2 regions of the Actinopolyspora sabaoui genome follow, and region 2 is predicted to be linked to the other one. Evidence: riboswitches for the same ligand, from Rfam matches in the RefSeq annotation. Region 2 holds a riboswitch; the other holds the start of a gene.
The links. A riboswitch is a leader RNA that binds a small molecule or an ion and turns the genes downstream of it on or off. The one in region 2 is predicted to bind S-adenosylmethionine.

Region 1: another riboswitch for S-adenosylmethionine. It lies ahead of ACOQFL_RS14405 (methionine ABC transporter ATP-binding protein); the one in region 2 lies ahead of thrC (threonine synthase).

Annotation. Positions count from the first base shown of each region.
Region 1 is NZ_JBMIHH010000006.1:436,896-444,011, forward strand. Features, by position in the region: gene ACOQFL_RS14395 (MetQ/NlpA family ABC transporter substrate-binding protein) at 1-142, opposite strand, end outside; gene ACOQFL_RS14400 (methionine ABC transporter permease) at 343-1,029, opposite strand; gene ACOQFL_RS14405 (methionine ABC transporter ATP-binding protein) at 1,026-2,045, opposite strand; SAM riboswitch class I at 2,263-2,352, opposite strand; gene rsmA (16S rRNA (adenine(1518)-N(6)/adenine(1519)-N(6))-dimethyltransferase RsmA) at 2,556-3,434, opposite strand; gene ACOQFL_RS14415 (resuscitation-promoting factor) at 3,854-5,356, opposite strand; partial or broken gene ACOQFL_RS14420 (transglycosylase family protein) at 5,905-6,156, opposite strand; gene ACOQFL_RS14425 (TatD family hydrolase) at 6,519-7,116, opposite strand, start outside.
Region 2 is NZ_JBMIHH010000005.1:356,897-364,012, forward strand. Features, by position in the region: gene ACOQFL_RS11660 (DegV family protein) at 1-606, shown strand, start outside; gene ACOQFL_RS11665 (ComEA family DNA-binding protein) at 841-1,707, shown strand; gene ACOQFL_RS11670 (ComEC/Rec2 family competence protein) at 1,715-4,093, shown strand; gene thrC (threonine synthase) at 4,515-5,786, opposite strand; SAM riboswitch class I at 5,800-5,931, opposite strand; gene holA (DNA polymerase III subunit delta) at 6,038-7,018, shown strand.

The DNA of each region.
Region 1 (7,116 bases), on a different contig from region 2:
GCAGGATCTCGCCGTGCGGCTGCGCGGTGGCACCGACCTTGATCGCCGCGTTCGGGTCGTCCTGCGCGGCCGAGCCGCCACCGCAACCCGCTAACGCGAGTGTGCAGGCGGCGAGCACGGAGGCGAGAAGTTTGGTACGCATCGAAGGTCCTTTCGGATCTCGGTTCGGCGGCGTTCGCCGCCTTACCGGCCCGTGAGGCCGGTCGGCTTTGTCGGTTTCTTCGGTTTTGTCGGTTTATTTCGGGCAGTTCTCGATGCGGTGGGCAGGCTCGACACGTCGAGCCTCGGGAATCACCGGGAGAAACGAGAACCGCCGTGTCTCACGCCACGGGGACCGCGGGCTCAGACATTGGTGACGGCACGCCTGCGGTCGACCAACTTGGTCACCCAGTCGGTGAGCAGCTGCATTCCCCAGGCCAGGATTCCGAGCAGCACCACCGAGACGTAGAGCACACGATCGTCATAGGCGTTGTAACCGTCCAGGATCGCGGTGGCACCCAGTCCGCCACCCGCGATGGCGCCCGCCATCGCGGCATAGCCGATCAACGCGAGCATGGTCACCCCGACCGCGCCGACCAACGCCGCTCGCGCCTCGCTGAGCAGCACTGTCCACACGATCCGGAACTTGCCCGCTCCGGTGGTGACCGCGGCCTCCACGATCGCGGAATCCACTTCGCGCAGCGCGTTGGAGGTCAACCGCGCGAAGAACGGCACCGCGGCGATGGCAAGCGGCACGATCGCGGCGCTGCTGCCGAAAGCCTGCCCCATCAGCAGCCGTGTCAACGAACCGACCACCACCAGCAGCACCACGAACGGGATCGAACGCGTCACGTCCACGATCGCGCCGAGCACTCGGTGCAACAGCGGTTTGGGGGTCAGTCCCACGGGTGAGGTCAGGTGCAACCACACCCCCAACGGCAGACCACCGACCACACCCACCAAGGTCGACATCAGGACCATGTAGAGGGTCTCGACGGTCGCGGGACGTACCAGTTCCAAGACCTCCGACCAGGGGGTCACGTCACTCACGCGGCAACTCCATCAACGCTCACGGGAGCGCGGCGCACATGCGCATCGCGCTCGATCATCCACTTCAGCGCGGACTCGGAACGTTCACCGGACAGCCCGACACGGAATTTGGCGACAGGCGTGTCCCCGAGCCGCGTCAGTCCACCGCCGAGAATGGACAGCTCCACCCCGAATCGGCTCGAAGCCTCGGGCAGCAACGCACCCACGGCCGCGAAACCGACCAGCACCACCTCGGCGACGACGTCGTGCCCGCCGGAATCGAGCTGCAGCGTGCTCGCCTGGTCGGTCTCGGGCAACAGGGTCGAACCGATCCGGCTGCCCGGTTCGGAAACGAGGTCCAGCACCTTGCCGTGCTCGACCACCCTGCCCTCTTCGAGAACGGCGACGTCGTCGGCGATACGTCGAACCACTGCCATGTCGTGCGTGACCACCAGCACCGTCACACCCAGCTCGGAACGAGCGCGCTCCAACACGGTCAGCACCGAGTCGGTGGTACCGGGATCCAGCGCCGAGGTCGGCTCGTCGGCGAGCAGCACCGAGGGCTTCGCCGCCAGCGCACGCGCGACAGCGACCCGCTGCCGCTGCCCACCCGAGAGGTGGTCCGGATAAACCGAGGACTTGTCGGCCAACCCCACCAGGTCGAGCAGCTCGGCTACCCTACTGCGGCGCTGGGCGGCAGGCACCTTCGCCGACTCCAGCGGCAGGGCAACGTTGCCCGCCGCGGTGCGCTGCCGCAGCAGCGAGTCGCCCTGCGGAACCACACCGATCCGACGACGCGCCGCGCGGAGCTTGCTGCCCTCCAGCGAGACGAGATCGGTCCCGTCCACGCGGATGGCCCCACTGTCCGGTTTCTCCAACAGGGCGATGCAGCGCGCGAGAGTGGACTTACCCGCCCCGCTGGTTCCCACGACTCCGCAGACGGAACCGTCCGGCACCTGCAGGCTCACATCGTCGAGCGCCGCCACCGAGGTGTTGCTCTGGGTGAAGGTCTTGGTCAGGTTTTCGACTGTGATCACGATCGAACTCCGCTTCAGCTCGCCTCGGCCGTGGACGTGCGAGGGCGCACGCGAAGACCGGGTGGAAAGTAACCAGGGGCCAGTACGGGATCAGACGTGGCGCCGACAGGCGGTCGTGGTACGCCGCCCGAGATCGACAACACGACGCTCCGTCAGGCCGAGGCGGATAGCCACGGGCAGCGTCTTGGCGCTTGCGGTGGAACTCAGAGACAAATCAACTCCATCGTTCCTGGCGGTAGCACCTGCCCGATCCGGGTGGTTGCTGCGGCGTCGTCGAGCCAGATCTCTCAGCCGCTCGGGATGGACTCCGCGGAAGAGTAAACATCATCGATTCCGCTGGACGCAAGTTGATGTGAGTCACTTTCCACCGTTTGTCGTATTCGTCACTCCCCCTTGCGGTGGCACGAAACGAAAAGAATGGCTACGACCGGTGGCCGGACGAATACGAAAACCGCGACCGGAATCGAGCGACGGCGCACTCCGGTTCGGCGAGAAACGTGGAATTGTCGATCAGGGTTCGGTTTCCGCGATCTCGGCCAGAGCGGCGAACTCGGTGATGTGGAGTTGCTCTCCCCTGGCGGCCGGATCGATCCCGGCCGCACGCAGCAACCGCTCAGCGCGTTCCGAAGAGCCCGCCCAACCCGACAGCGCCGAACGAAGCGTCTTGCGGCGCTGTGCGAAGGCCGCCTCCACCACGGCGAAGACACGGTCGCGGTCGATCTCGGCGGGTGGTTCGTGGCGCGTGAAAGCCACCAGTCCGGAATCCACGTTCGGCACCGGCCAGAACACGTTGCGCGAGACCGAACCCGCCCGCCGCACCTCGGCGAACCAGGCGCACTTCGCGCTGGGGGCACCGTAACGACGACTGCCCGGCTCGGCGGCCATCCGGTCGGCCACCTCGGCCTGCACCATCACCAGGCCGTGCCGCAACGAGGGCAGCTCGGCCAGCAACCGCAGCACCACGGGAACCGCCACGTTGTAGGGCAGGTTCGCCACAAGGGCCGTGGGCTCGCGTTCCGGGCCGCCGAACTCGGCCGCACCCAGCCGCAACGCGTCACCGTTGATCACCCGCAACCGTTCGGCGAGCGCGGGCGCGTGGTCGGCGACAGTGGCAGAGAGGCGGTCGGCGAGCACGGAATCGATCTCCACCGCGGTTACCGCACCTGCCGTGCCGAGCAGTGCCAGAGTCAGTGAGCCGATGCCGGGACCGACCTCGAGTACCACGTCGTCGGAGTCGATACCGGCGGTGTCGACGATGCGTCGCACGGTGTTGGGATCGTGTACGAAATTCTGTCCCAGTTTCTTGGTGGGACGAAATTCGAGCCGCTCGGCCAGTCCTCGAACCTCGGCCGGACCGAGCAGGCGGACTGCGGACGGCTGTTGCTCCACGCCGTCGAAACTAGCAGGCCGAATTCCCTCGGCCGCGCCGGGACGGCGGACGCCGTCAATTTCCCGCGAAATCGCCGGTCCTCCGGGGCGGCACGGCGGAGGTGGGCGTCAATTTCCCGCGAAATCGCCGCGGCACTTCGAGCCAGGTCGAACTCCGACCACCCTCGCAGACCGAACTCCGACCACCCTCGCAGACCGAACTCCGACCACCCTCGCAGACCGAACTCCGACCACCCTCGCAGACCGAACTCCGACCACCCTCGCAGACCGACCACCCGCGGGTTCTCCCGTACGGCTCTCGCGAGGACGCCGGAGACGTTGTGTAGCTACTACCCGATGTCTCCGGAGCCGCAGCGAGAGCCGTGCGAGAGGTTCCGCCACGTAACCACCCCGGCAACCGCGCCGGAAGCGGTGCCGAATCAGGAAAGGCCGAGTTGTGAGGAGCAGGAGGGCCAGGCCCCATAACCCCCTCGCTCGTCGCGCACCTTGGTGGCGATGGCGATCTGCTGCTCCCTGGTGGCCTGGTGCGGGTACGCGGCGTACTGGTCGCCGCCGTAGGCGTCCCAGGTCGACTTGTTGAACTGGACACCGCCGTAGTAGCCGTTTCCGGTGTTGATGTGCCAGTTGCCACCGGACTCGCACTCGGCGAGCTTGTCCCAGACACCGCTGTTCGGCGGCTGTTTGCCACCGACACGCACGACCTTGGGCTCGGCCTCGGTGACCACCTTCTCGCCGACGGTCTCCCGCTTGACCTCTTCGCCGTTGCGGGTGGTCACCCGGGTGAAGACGATCTTCTCCCCGGCGCTGCCCTGCTTCTCGACCTTGCGCTCGCCCTTGAACATCGAGTCGTCGACGATCTCCTTGACCGGCGGCTCGATCTTCTCCCGAACGTTGACGGTCGAGATACCGGTGCGGTCGATGCGCACCTCGGCGCCGTCGCTGATCCGCTTTCCGGAACCGGGCGTGACCTTGTCGTTCTCGTCGACCTGCAGGCCCTGCTTGTTGAGCAGTTCCTCGATCGTGACGGCGGTGGTGGTCAGCTGCCTGGGCTTGTTGCCGCCGTCGACGATCGTGATCGACTTGGCGGTCTTGACCTCCAGGCTCATGCCCTCCTCGGGCACGGGCATGGTGCGCTTGGCGGAGACCGAGGCACCGTCGGTGGGAACGCCGAGCTGACGCAGCGCCTGGCCCACCGTGACCGAACGAACCCACTCCTCCCGGGTCTGCCCGTCGACGGTGAGTTCGATCTTCCTGCCGCGGTCGAGCGAGATGGTCTCGCCGTGCTCGACCTTGGAGCCGAGCGAAGGACTGAGGGCGTCGTGCTTGTCGACCTCGATGCCCTCGTCCTCGAGCACCTCGCCCACAGTGGACTCGTAGGTGCTGACCTCGCGTTCCTTGCCGTCCACCTCGACGGTGACCGACTTGTCCATCGCGGCGGCCGCACCGCCGGCACCGGTGATGGACAGGATCACGGCCGCCACCGCGCTCTTGAGGAAGCGGCGCTTCCAGGTGCCGATCGCCTCGGACAGCTCCGGCGATGGCGCTTCCAGGTCCTCGGAGGAGATCGAGTCGGACAACGGCAACGGCGGCATCACCGTCGTCTCGGCGTTGAGCAGCCCGATCAGCTCGTTGACCTCGAGGTCGGCGTCGGCCATCAGGTCCTCGACGTCGGGGCCGAGGATCTCGTAGAGGTCCTGCGGGGTGATGCTCAGTGCACCGGGGGGAAAGCTCGGGTGATCGTGCGCCGGGTAGGGCTGTGCGTTCCCGGTCCGTTCCTCGGGGGGCTCCAGCACGCCGACGGCGGTGTGCCGCTCGCCGGGAACCGCCGGGGTGAACCAGTCCGTCCCGTCGAGTGTGTTCTCCCGGCGGGCGTACTGCCCATGGCCCGGGGGCTGCTCACCGAAATAGCCGCGTTCGTTCACAGGGTCGTTACCTCCCGAAGGCGGGAAAGACGGGCCCGCTCCGTCCGGAGGGAAGCCGCCCCTTCGGCTTCCGCCCGACACGCGCGAGCACGTTACCTTCGTGCTTCGTGTCCGTATCCGACTCCCGTAGCCAGCGCCGCCAGCCGACCCTCGCGCCCGTGATCCGCGTTTCGAGCGGCGAAGGCAGGCTACCCCGACGTACACCGGCGAAGACTGCGGGCGTAATCCGTGACCGTGGTCATCGGTTTACGAGTTCGAGACTCTAGCGTGATGATCCGCGTGCTGCCAAGGATCACGAAATCGCTGTGACCTGAGTTACCGGGGCGAAATTGACTTCCCCAGCGCACAGGGCATCGGTGAAATTCACACGATCGAACCGAAATATGTTCGACCATTGACCACCATGTGCCATAACGCGCAGATCTCGACACCGCGCGTGTTCGTCGATATCGGGTTCCTCGCACTATCGAGGGTTATCGGATACCCGTACAGCGGTTTCCCGGCCCGAGCGGGCCGGGAACGGGTCGTACCTCGCCGTGACCTCCCGACTAGCGCGGCAGTCCCAGCCGGCGAGCGCAGGAGGGCCAGGCTCCGTAACCGCCACGGGCGTCGCGCAACCGACTCGCGATCTCGATCTGTTCGGCGCGTGCGGCCCGGTGCGGGTAGTGGGCGTAACGCTCACCGCCGTAGGCGGCCCAGGTGCTGCGCAGGAACTGCAACCCACCGTAATAACCGTTTCCGGTGTTGATGTGCCAGTTGCCGCCCGATTCGCACCGTGCCAACCGGTCCCACACCTTTCCCGGGGCGGTGTGCTGGTGCTCGGCGGCGACAGCGGGGGAACCGGCCCCCAGGGTCGCGGTCAGGGCCGCCGCCAACAGGATCGCGCCGCGTGGAACGTGTCGAGCTGTCATGACCACCTTCTCGGCCGTGGTTCCGGGCAGCGGAGCATCGCCCGTCGAGACCCCGTGACAGAGCTCGCCCGAGCGGTCCGAACGAACTCCTGTTGGAGTTCCCGAACGGGGTTCACGGCGTACCGATCGAACCGGCGAGCGCCGTCGGACTCCCATCCCGGCTTCCACTTCGGACGGTAGGAGGACGCGGAGTGGGCGCAAGCCGACATCACCGCGGCTGATCGAGAAGGTGGCCGGAGAGTTACCGAGACTCAGGAAGCCGCTACACGATCGAGTTGGAAAACTCGCTCGGTAGTGGTCGTCAGAGCGGCCGCCAGTTCCGCGACACTCGTCTCACGCAGTTCGGCGAGGTCACGAACGGTGTAGTTTACGCAGTACGGTTCGTTGGGCCTGCCGCGAAACGGGTGCGGCGTCAGGAACGGCGCGTCGGTCTCGACGAGCATCTGCTCCACCGGCACGAGGGCCGCCGCTTCCCGAAGACCACGCGCGTTCGCGTTGCGGAAAGTGGCCGTACCGGCGAAGGAGAGCACGTAACCGGCTGCCACGCAGCGGCGGGCGAAATCGGCGTCACCGGAGAAACAGTGGAAGATCACCGTTTCGGGAGCGCCTTCCTCGTCCAGGATGCGCAGGATGTCCTCGTGCGCGTCGCGGTCGTGGATCATGAGCGGCTTGCCGATCCGCTTGGCGAGGTCGATGTGCCAGCGGAAGGCCTCCTGCTGCGGCTCCGGTGGGGAGTAGTCCCAGTAGTAGTCGAGCCCGGTCTCCCCGACCGCGACCACCCTGGGATCACGCACCAGCTCGGCCAGCGTTTCCCGCTCGTACTCGCCGAAATCCTTGGCCCTGGTGGGA
Region 2 (7,116 bases):
GTGGATGCCGCTCGCACCGCCGCGCGCGAAGTGGCGCCCTCGGCCATCCACGTGGTCGACTCCCGCTCGGTGGCCATGGGGCTGGGTTTCGCCGTGTTGGCCGCCGCCGAGCTGGCCGTTGGGGGCGCGGCGTTGGAGGAGGTCGCCGGAGTGGCCGAGCGTGTGGCGGCGCGGGGAACCATCCTCTTCTCGGTGCAGACGCTGGAGTACCTGCGCCGGGGCGGGCGCATCGGCACCGCCTCCGCCCTGCTGGGAACGGCGCTGGCGATCAAGCCGCTGCTGCACCTGCACGACGGCGTGATCGACGCCGCTGAGAAGGTGCGGACCACCAGTGCGGCCGTGCGGAGGTTGGAGCAGCTGGCTGTCGAGGCGGTCCCGGACACCGGGGCCCCGCACGGACCGGCGCTGGCCGTCCACCACCTGGCGGCACCGGGACGCGCCGAGACACTCGCCCGAAATATCCGACAGCGACTGCCCGGTTGCTCCGACTGCGTTGTTTCCGAGGTCGGGGCCACCATCGGAGCCCACATCGGGCCGGGCTCGGTGGGAGTCGTCGTGTTGCCCGGCGGGTGGAATACCACCGGCATCACACCTTTCGACGACTGAACGGAATTCTCCGCGCGGGGTGTCGCGCTCGCCGGGCGGGATCCGAACGCGTGGCCGGAGGAGCTCCGAGAACTTCGCCCCGCGGGCGTTCCGGTTTTCAACACCGCCTCGTGGCGCTCGGTGCCATCTCGTAGCGTGCGGCTCGCCGCGTAAGTGTCCACAACGCGCTCGGCTGTCCACCGGAGGCGTTCTTCGGTGTTCCCGCTCGGTGCACCGCCGGTTAGCTTCGCCGGTATGCCCCATCTTTTCCGGTCCAACGGTTCGTCCCCTTCGGACGAACGAACCGTTGCCGCCGCCAACGACGAGCTTTCCCCGGCCCGTCGACGGCTGCGGCAGTTGATGGGTTCCGAGGGCGGCGCGACCGTCCCGGTCTCCGCGTCCGACACCGCGGAGAGCGCCGAGGCGTCGGAGATTCGTGAGGCCGCGGAAAGCCACGAGCGGACGGAAACCGGGGATCGGGTGCGGCGGTGGGTGCCCCGAACACCGCGCGAGGTGCTGCTGGATCCGGGCCGGGCGGGGTGCCTCGGCGTCGTTCTCGCCGCCGTGATCGGCTGCCTCGTTCTGCTGCTGAGCCGCGACTCCGGCGGTGGGACCACGCCGGTCCCGTCGACTCGGATTCCGGCTCCGGGAACGGCAGCGGTGACCGATGCGGCCGTCACCACCTCTTCCGACGCCGAGCTGGTGGTCAGCGTGGTGGGCAGAGTGCACGAACCGGGGCTGGTGACGCTGTCGGCGGGCTCCCGTGTCGCCGACGCGCTGCGGGCGGCGGGAGGCCCGCTACCCGAGACGGACACCCTGGCGTTGAACCTGGCTCGGGAACTGTCCGACGGGGAACAGCTCTACGTCGGGGTTCCGGTGCCGTCACGTGCCTCGAGGTCGGTACCGGACGGCACCACCGCCACCGGCTCCTCGAAGGTGGATCTCAACCGGGCCGACGAACAACAGTTACGGGAACTGCCCGGCATCGGTCCGGTCACGGCAGGGGCGATCCTGCGCTGGCGTTCCGAGAACGGGGGATTCGAATCGGTGACCCAGCTTCGCGAGGTCGACGGGATCGGGACGGTGCGGTTCTCGCGGTTGCGCGATCTGGTTCGGGTGTGAGGCGGCGATGACCGAGCCGTCGGGTTCGACCACTGCCGCGTCGACGACCCGCCCGCTGGATCTCCGGCTGGTACCGGCAGCGCTCGGAGTCTGGGGTGTCACGCTGACCGGGCTGCACACCGGCTGGGTCGCCGCCGCCCTGTTGGCGTGCTGCGGTGCCGCGGCGGCAACGGCGTGCCTGTTCGTGACGGGTCGGAGATGGGCCGTCGGGGTGATCGCGTGCTCGGTTCTGGTGGGAACCGCCGGTTTCGGGCTGGCAGTGCGATTGCGTCCTGTCGAGAACCACCCGCTTCGGGAATCCGCCTCCCGGGGCGAGAGCGTACGGCTGCGCGTCGAGCTCACCGAACGCCCCACACCCGTGAGCGGTGCCTCGACCGGCGGTGGTGGGCTCGGGGCACGGTCGGTGGTTCGAGCCCGGATCCGAGCGGTACGACAGCGGGAGCGGTGGCAGCCGGATTCCGGTTCGGTGCTGTTGCTGGTGCCCGCCGAATCCTGGGGCGAGCTGTTGCGGGGACAGCGAGCCACCACCACCGGTGCGGCGCTCCGGCCACGTGGAGCCGATCTGTTGGTCATCGTTCTCGCCGTCCACCAGCCACCGGAGGACGTGACTCGGCCGCCCGTTTCGCAGCGGTTCGCCGAGCGGCTGCGCGCGGGACTACGCGATGTTTCCGATTCCGTACTCTCCCCACGTGCCGAAGGACTCCTTCCCGGCCTGGTGGTGGGCGACACCAGCGGGTTGCTCGACACGGTCCGCCGTGATTTCGGAAAGGCGGGGCTGACCCATCTGACCGCGGTTTCCGGGGCGAACCTGGCGATCGTCTGCGGCGCCGTACTGCTGCTGCTCCGTGCGATGCGTGCGCCACCCCCGCTGGCCGCGGGCTGCGCGGGGGTGGCGCTGGCGGGATTCGTGGTCCTCGCCGGGGGTGAGCCCAGCGTGCTGCGTGCGGCCGTAATGGGGGCGATCGGGTTGCTCGCGCTGGTGCTGGGCCGTAACGGAACGGCACTGCCCGCGCTCGCGGGCTGCGTGATTTTGCTGCTGTTGTGGCACCCCCGGCTGGCCGTGAGCCCCGGGTTCGCGCTGTCGGTCACGGCCACGGCAGCTCTGGTGCTGCTCGCCCCGGCGTGGTCGGGGTGGTTGCGGCGACGTGGGGTGCCCCTGCGGTTGGCTCAGGCGCTGGTGGCACCGGCCGCCGCGCAACTCGCCACCGCCCCGCTCGTGGTCGCGCTGTCCGGGGAGCTCAGCCTCGTCGGTGTCGCCGCGAACGTGCTGGTGGAACCGGTGATCGCCCCGGCCACGGTGCTCGGTGTGGCCGCGACGCTGCTCGCCCCCTGGTTCGCCCCGCTGGGTGAACTCCTGGTGCTGCTGGCCGTTCCGGAACTGGAGTGGGTGCTGCTGGTGGCCCGGTGTGCCGCGAGTTCCTCGCTGGCGACGATCCCGTTGCCTTCCGGGGCGCCGGGAATCCCGCTCGTGATGGCGCTGGTGGGCGCGATCCTGCTACTGCTCCGCTTCCGCACGGGCAGGAGGTTGTTGGGCGGGTCGCTGCTGTCCGTGCTACTGCTGCTGGTCACGATCGGAGTGCGGCCCGGTGGTTGGCCCGTGGCCGGTTGGAGCGTCGTGGCCTGCGACGTCGGTCAGGGGGACAGCCTGGTGCTGGCAACCGGAGAGCGCGACACCGCTGTCGTGGTGGACACCGGGCCCAGCGCCGCCCTGGTCGATCGGTGTCTCGACCGCCTCGGGGTACGGCACGTTCCACTGCTGGTGCTCACCCATCCGCACGCCGATCACTACGCCGGGATCTCCGGGGTGCTGGTGGGACGCGAGGTCGATGCGGTGGCGACGGGAGCGGCCCGACCGTCCATCTGGTCGGACACCGGCGTTCGACAACGGGTACGCGACAGCGACGCGCGGTTGGTGCGGCTGAACGCGGGGCAGCTGATCCGCTGGCCCGCGCTGGCGGTCGAGGTACTGGCCCCGGAAGTGGCCACCGCACCCGTGGGGGCGGAACGGGTCAATGACGCCTCGGTGGTGCTGCGGGCGAAGACCCCGGTAGGGCGGGTGTTGTTGACCGGCGACATCGAACTGGCCGCGCAGCGCGAGCTGCTCGCGGCAGGGGTCCGGCTGGACTCGGAAGTGCTCAAGGTGCCGCACCACGGTTCGGGGTACACCAGCGAGGAGTTCCTCCGGGCGGTTTCCCCACGGGTGGCGCTGATCAGCGTGGGACACGGCAATGACTACGGGCATCCCAGCCACGAGATCGTCACGACGCTGCGCGACCTCGGTGCCGTGGTGCGCCGCACCGATCGCCGCGGGGACATCGCGGTGCTGGGCGGAAAGCGAAGCATGCGGACCGCCAACACCGGCGACCCCTTCCGTCCCGCTAATTGAGCGAGTTCAGCCGGGCTGGAAAATTCCCGACTGGACTATCCGCATAACCACTGACTTTTCTGTGTGCTCGTCGTTGCGTATTCAAGTCGGCGCGACAGCGCCGAACAACCACTCTCGCAGCTCGCACCGCCGCGGGTTCTCTCGTGGTGCTCTCGCGAGGAAGGCCCGACGTTGTGTAGATCGCTACCCGATGTCGGGCCTCCCCGGAGCGAGAGCGGTGCGAGAGGTTCCGCCACGCAGTACGTCGCAAACCCCGCCAACAGGCGGCGAACGAGAGAACCCCGGTCGCTGAGGTGGTTCGATTGCGAGGCAGGGCCGCTCGCCGCGTAGCGACCTACTCAAGAGCGGCCCAACGTGGCAAGCGTCCGCCTCAGCGACCGGTAACCGGCCGAGCGCGAAAGGCGCTCAGCGGTACCGTTCTTCAGAGGTTCAGTGCCTCATCCACTGCTTCGGTGTTCGGCGCCACGGTGGCCTTCGGGCCGACGTGATCCTGCAGCGAGTCCATCGTCTTGAGACCGTCACCGGTGATCATCAGTACCGTCTCCGAGTCCGGGTCCAGTTGTCCGGACTCGATCAGCTTCTTCGTGGTGGCCACGGTGACCCCGCCCGCGGTCTCGGCGAAGATGCCCTCCGTGCGAGCCAGCAGCCGGATGCCCTCGACGACCTCCTCGTCGCTGACGTCCTCGATCGAGCCGTTGGTGCGGCGCACGGTGTCGAGCACGTACGGACCGTCGGCCGGGGCGCCGATCGCCAGCGAACGCGCGATGGTGTCGGGCCGCACCGGCTGCACCACGTCGTTGTTCTGCTTGTAGGCGTCGGCGACGGGGGAGCAGCCCGTGGCCTGCGCACCGAAGATCCGGTAGGGGCTCTGTTCCACCAGCCCGACCTCGCCGAGCTCGCGGAAGCCCTTGTCGACCTTGGTGAGCTGCGATCCGGAGGCGATGGGAACCACGACCTGTTCCGGAATGCGCCAGCCGAGCTGTTCGGCCACCTCGAAGGCGAGGGTCTTGGAACCCTCCGAGTAGTAGGGCCGCACGTTGACGTTGACGAACGCCCAGTCCTCGTGCTCCCCGGCCAGCTCGGTGGCCAGGCGGTTCACGTCGTCGTAGTTGCCGTCGACCGCCAGCAGTGAGCCGTCGTAGACGGCGGTCATCAGCACCTTGGCGCGTTCCAGCGAGGAGGGGACGAGCACCACCGAGTCCCAGCCCGCACGTGCCGCCGCCGCTCCCACCGCGTTGGCGAGGTTACCGGTGGAGGGGCATGCCAGTACCTTGAAACCGAACTCGCGCGCGGCGGCCAGGGCCACCGCCACGACCCGGTCCTTGAAGGAGTGGGTGGGGTTGCCCGTGTCGTCCTTGATCCAGATGCGTTTGACGCCCAGCGCGTTGGCGAGCGCGTCGGCCCGGACCAACCTCGTACAGCCCGGGTCGGTGTTCGGGTGTTGTTCCACATCGGAGGGAACGGGCAGTAGACTCTTGTAGCGCCAGATCGAGCGCGGGCCGGATTCGATGTCCTCCCTGCGCACGCGACCGAAGTCGTAGGCGACTTCCAGTGGCGAGAAGTCCTCCAGGCAGACGAACTCCGGAGCCAGGGGTTGCCGATGCCCCTCTTCCTTGGAAACGAGCTCGGCCGCGGGGCCGAGGTCGAACTTCCGGTCGGTCGTCTCGGACTGTGTTCGGGCGGCAGCTGTCATCGCGAGGTCCTTCCCCTCATCTGTCCCGCTGGCGGGTCGGAATTGGCACCGTTTTCGTCGCCACCACGCCATGAACGTTGTCGCGGTGGCGACGCTGGTTGCCGGGGCTTCGTCGGGCCGGTCCCTCTGCCCCTCTGGATGAGCTATCCAAGTTGTTTCGGCAACGCTACGGCATGAACCCGTCATGCGACCACTTCGATCCAGCATCCGGGACGGGGTTGACCGTCGGGCCGAGTGGGAGAATGCGGACCATGAACTCGGCTCCCGCCTCGTTGCATCTCGTGCTCGGTGACGAAGAACTGCTGGTCGAGCGTGCTGTTTCCGAATCTCTCGCCGCCGCTCGCCGGGCCGATCCCGAAGCCGAGCTACGCCGCTCCAAGGTGAGTGACCTCACCCCTCCCGAGCTCGACGAGATGCTCAGTCCCTCGTTGTTCGCGGAGGGGCGCGTGATCGCGTTGGACAGTGCGCAGGACGCGAACAAGGAGATCGCGGAGGCGGTGCTCCGTCACGCGCGCGCTCCGGCCGAAGGGGTGGTGCTCGTGGTGCTGCACAACGGTGGTGGCAGGGCCAAGCACGCCAAGGAACTCCCCGGCGAACTGCGCGCCATGGGGGCCGCCGTCACCGAGTGCAACCGGATCACGCGGCCCGCAGAGCGGGAGAGCTTCGTTCGTGCGGAGGCCACCCGAGCCGGGGGACGAATCGACTCGGCCGCGGTGAGCGCTCTCGTGGAGACGGTCGGCAACGATCTGCGCGAACTGTCCTCCTCGGTGTCCCAGCTGGTCGCCGATACCGACGGCAAGGTCGACGAGGCAGCGGTACGGCGTTATCACCAGGGCAAGGCCGAGGTCACCGGATTCGTGGTGGCGGAGAAAGCCGTGATGGGGGACCGCGCCGGTGCGCTGGAGGCGCTGCGCTGGGCGCTGCAGCTGGGGGTGCCGCACGTGCTGATCGCCGACGCGTTGGCCGACGCCGTGCGCACCATCGGGCGAGTGGCCAGCGCTGGAGGTGGGGATCAGTACCGGCTCGCGCGTGAGCTCGGTATGCCGGCCTGGAAGGTCAAGAAGGCCCTCTCGCAGGCGCGGGGGTGGAACGCGGCGGGAGTGACCGAGGCGATGCAGCTGGTCGCCTCGCTCAACGGTCAGGTCAAGGGACAGGCCGCCGATGCCGACTACGCTCTGGAACGCGCGGTGCTGGGATTGATCGCGACCCGGAGCTCCCGGAACCAGGGCTGAACGGAAAAGCCGGGCCGACCCCCGGGAAATGGATGGGGACCGCGGAGTACGGGCCTCGCCGCGGCGTGCGAAGAGGCCCGGTTACCGGCGTTCCGGGA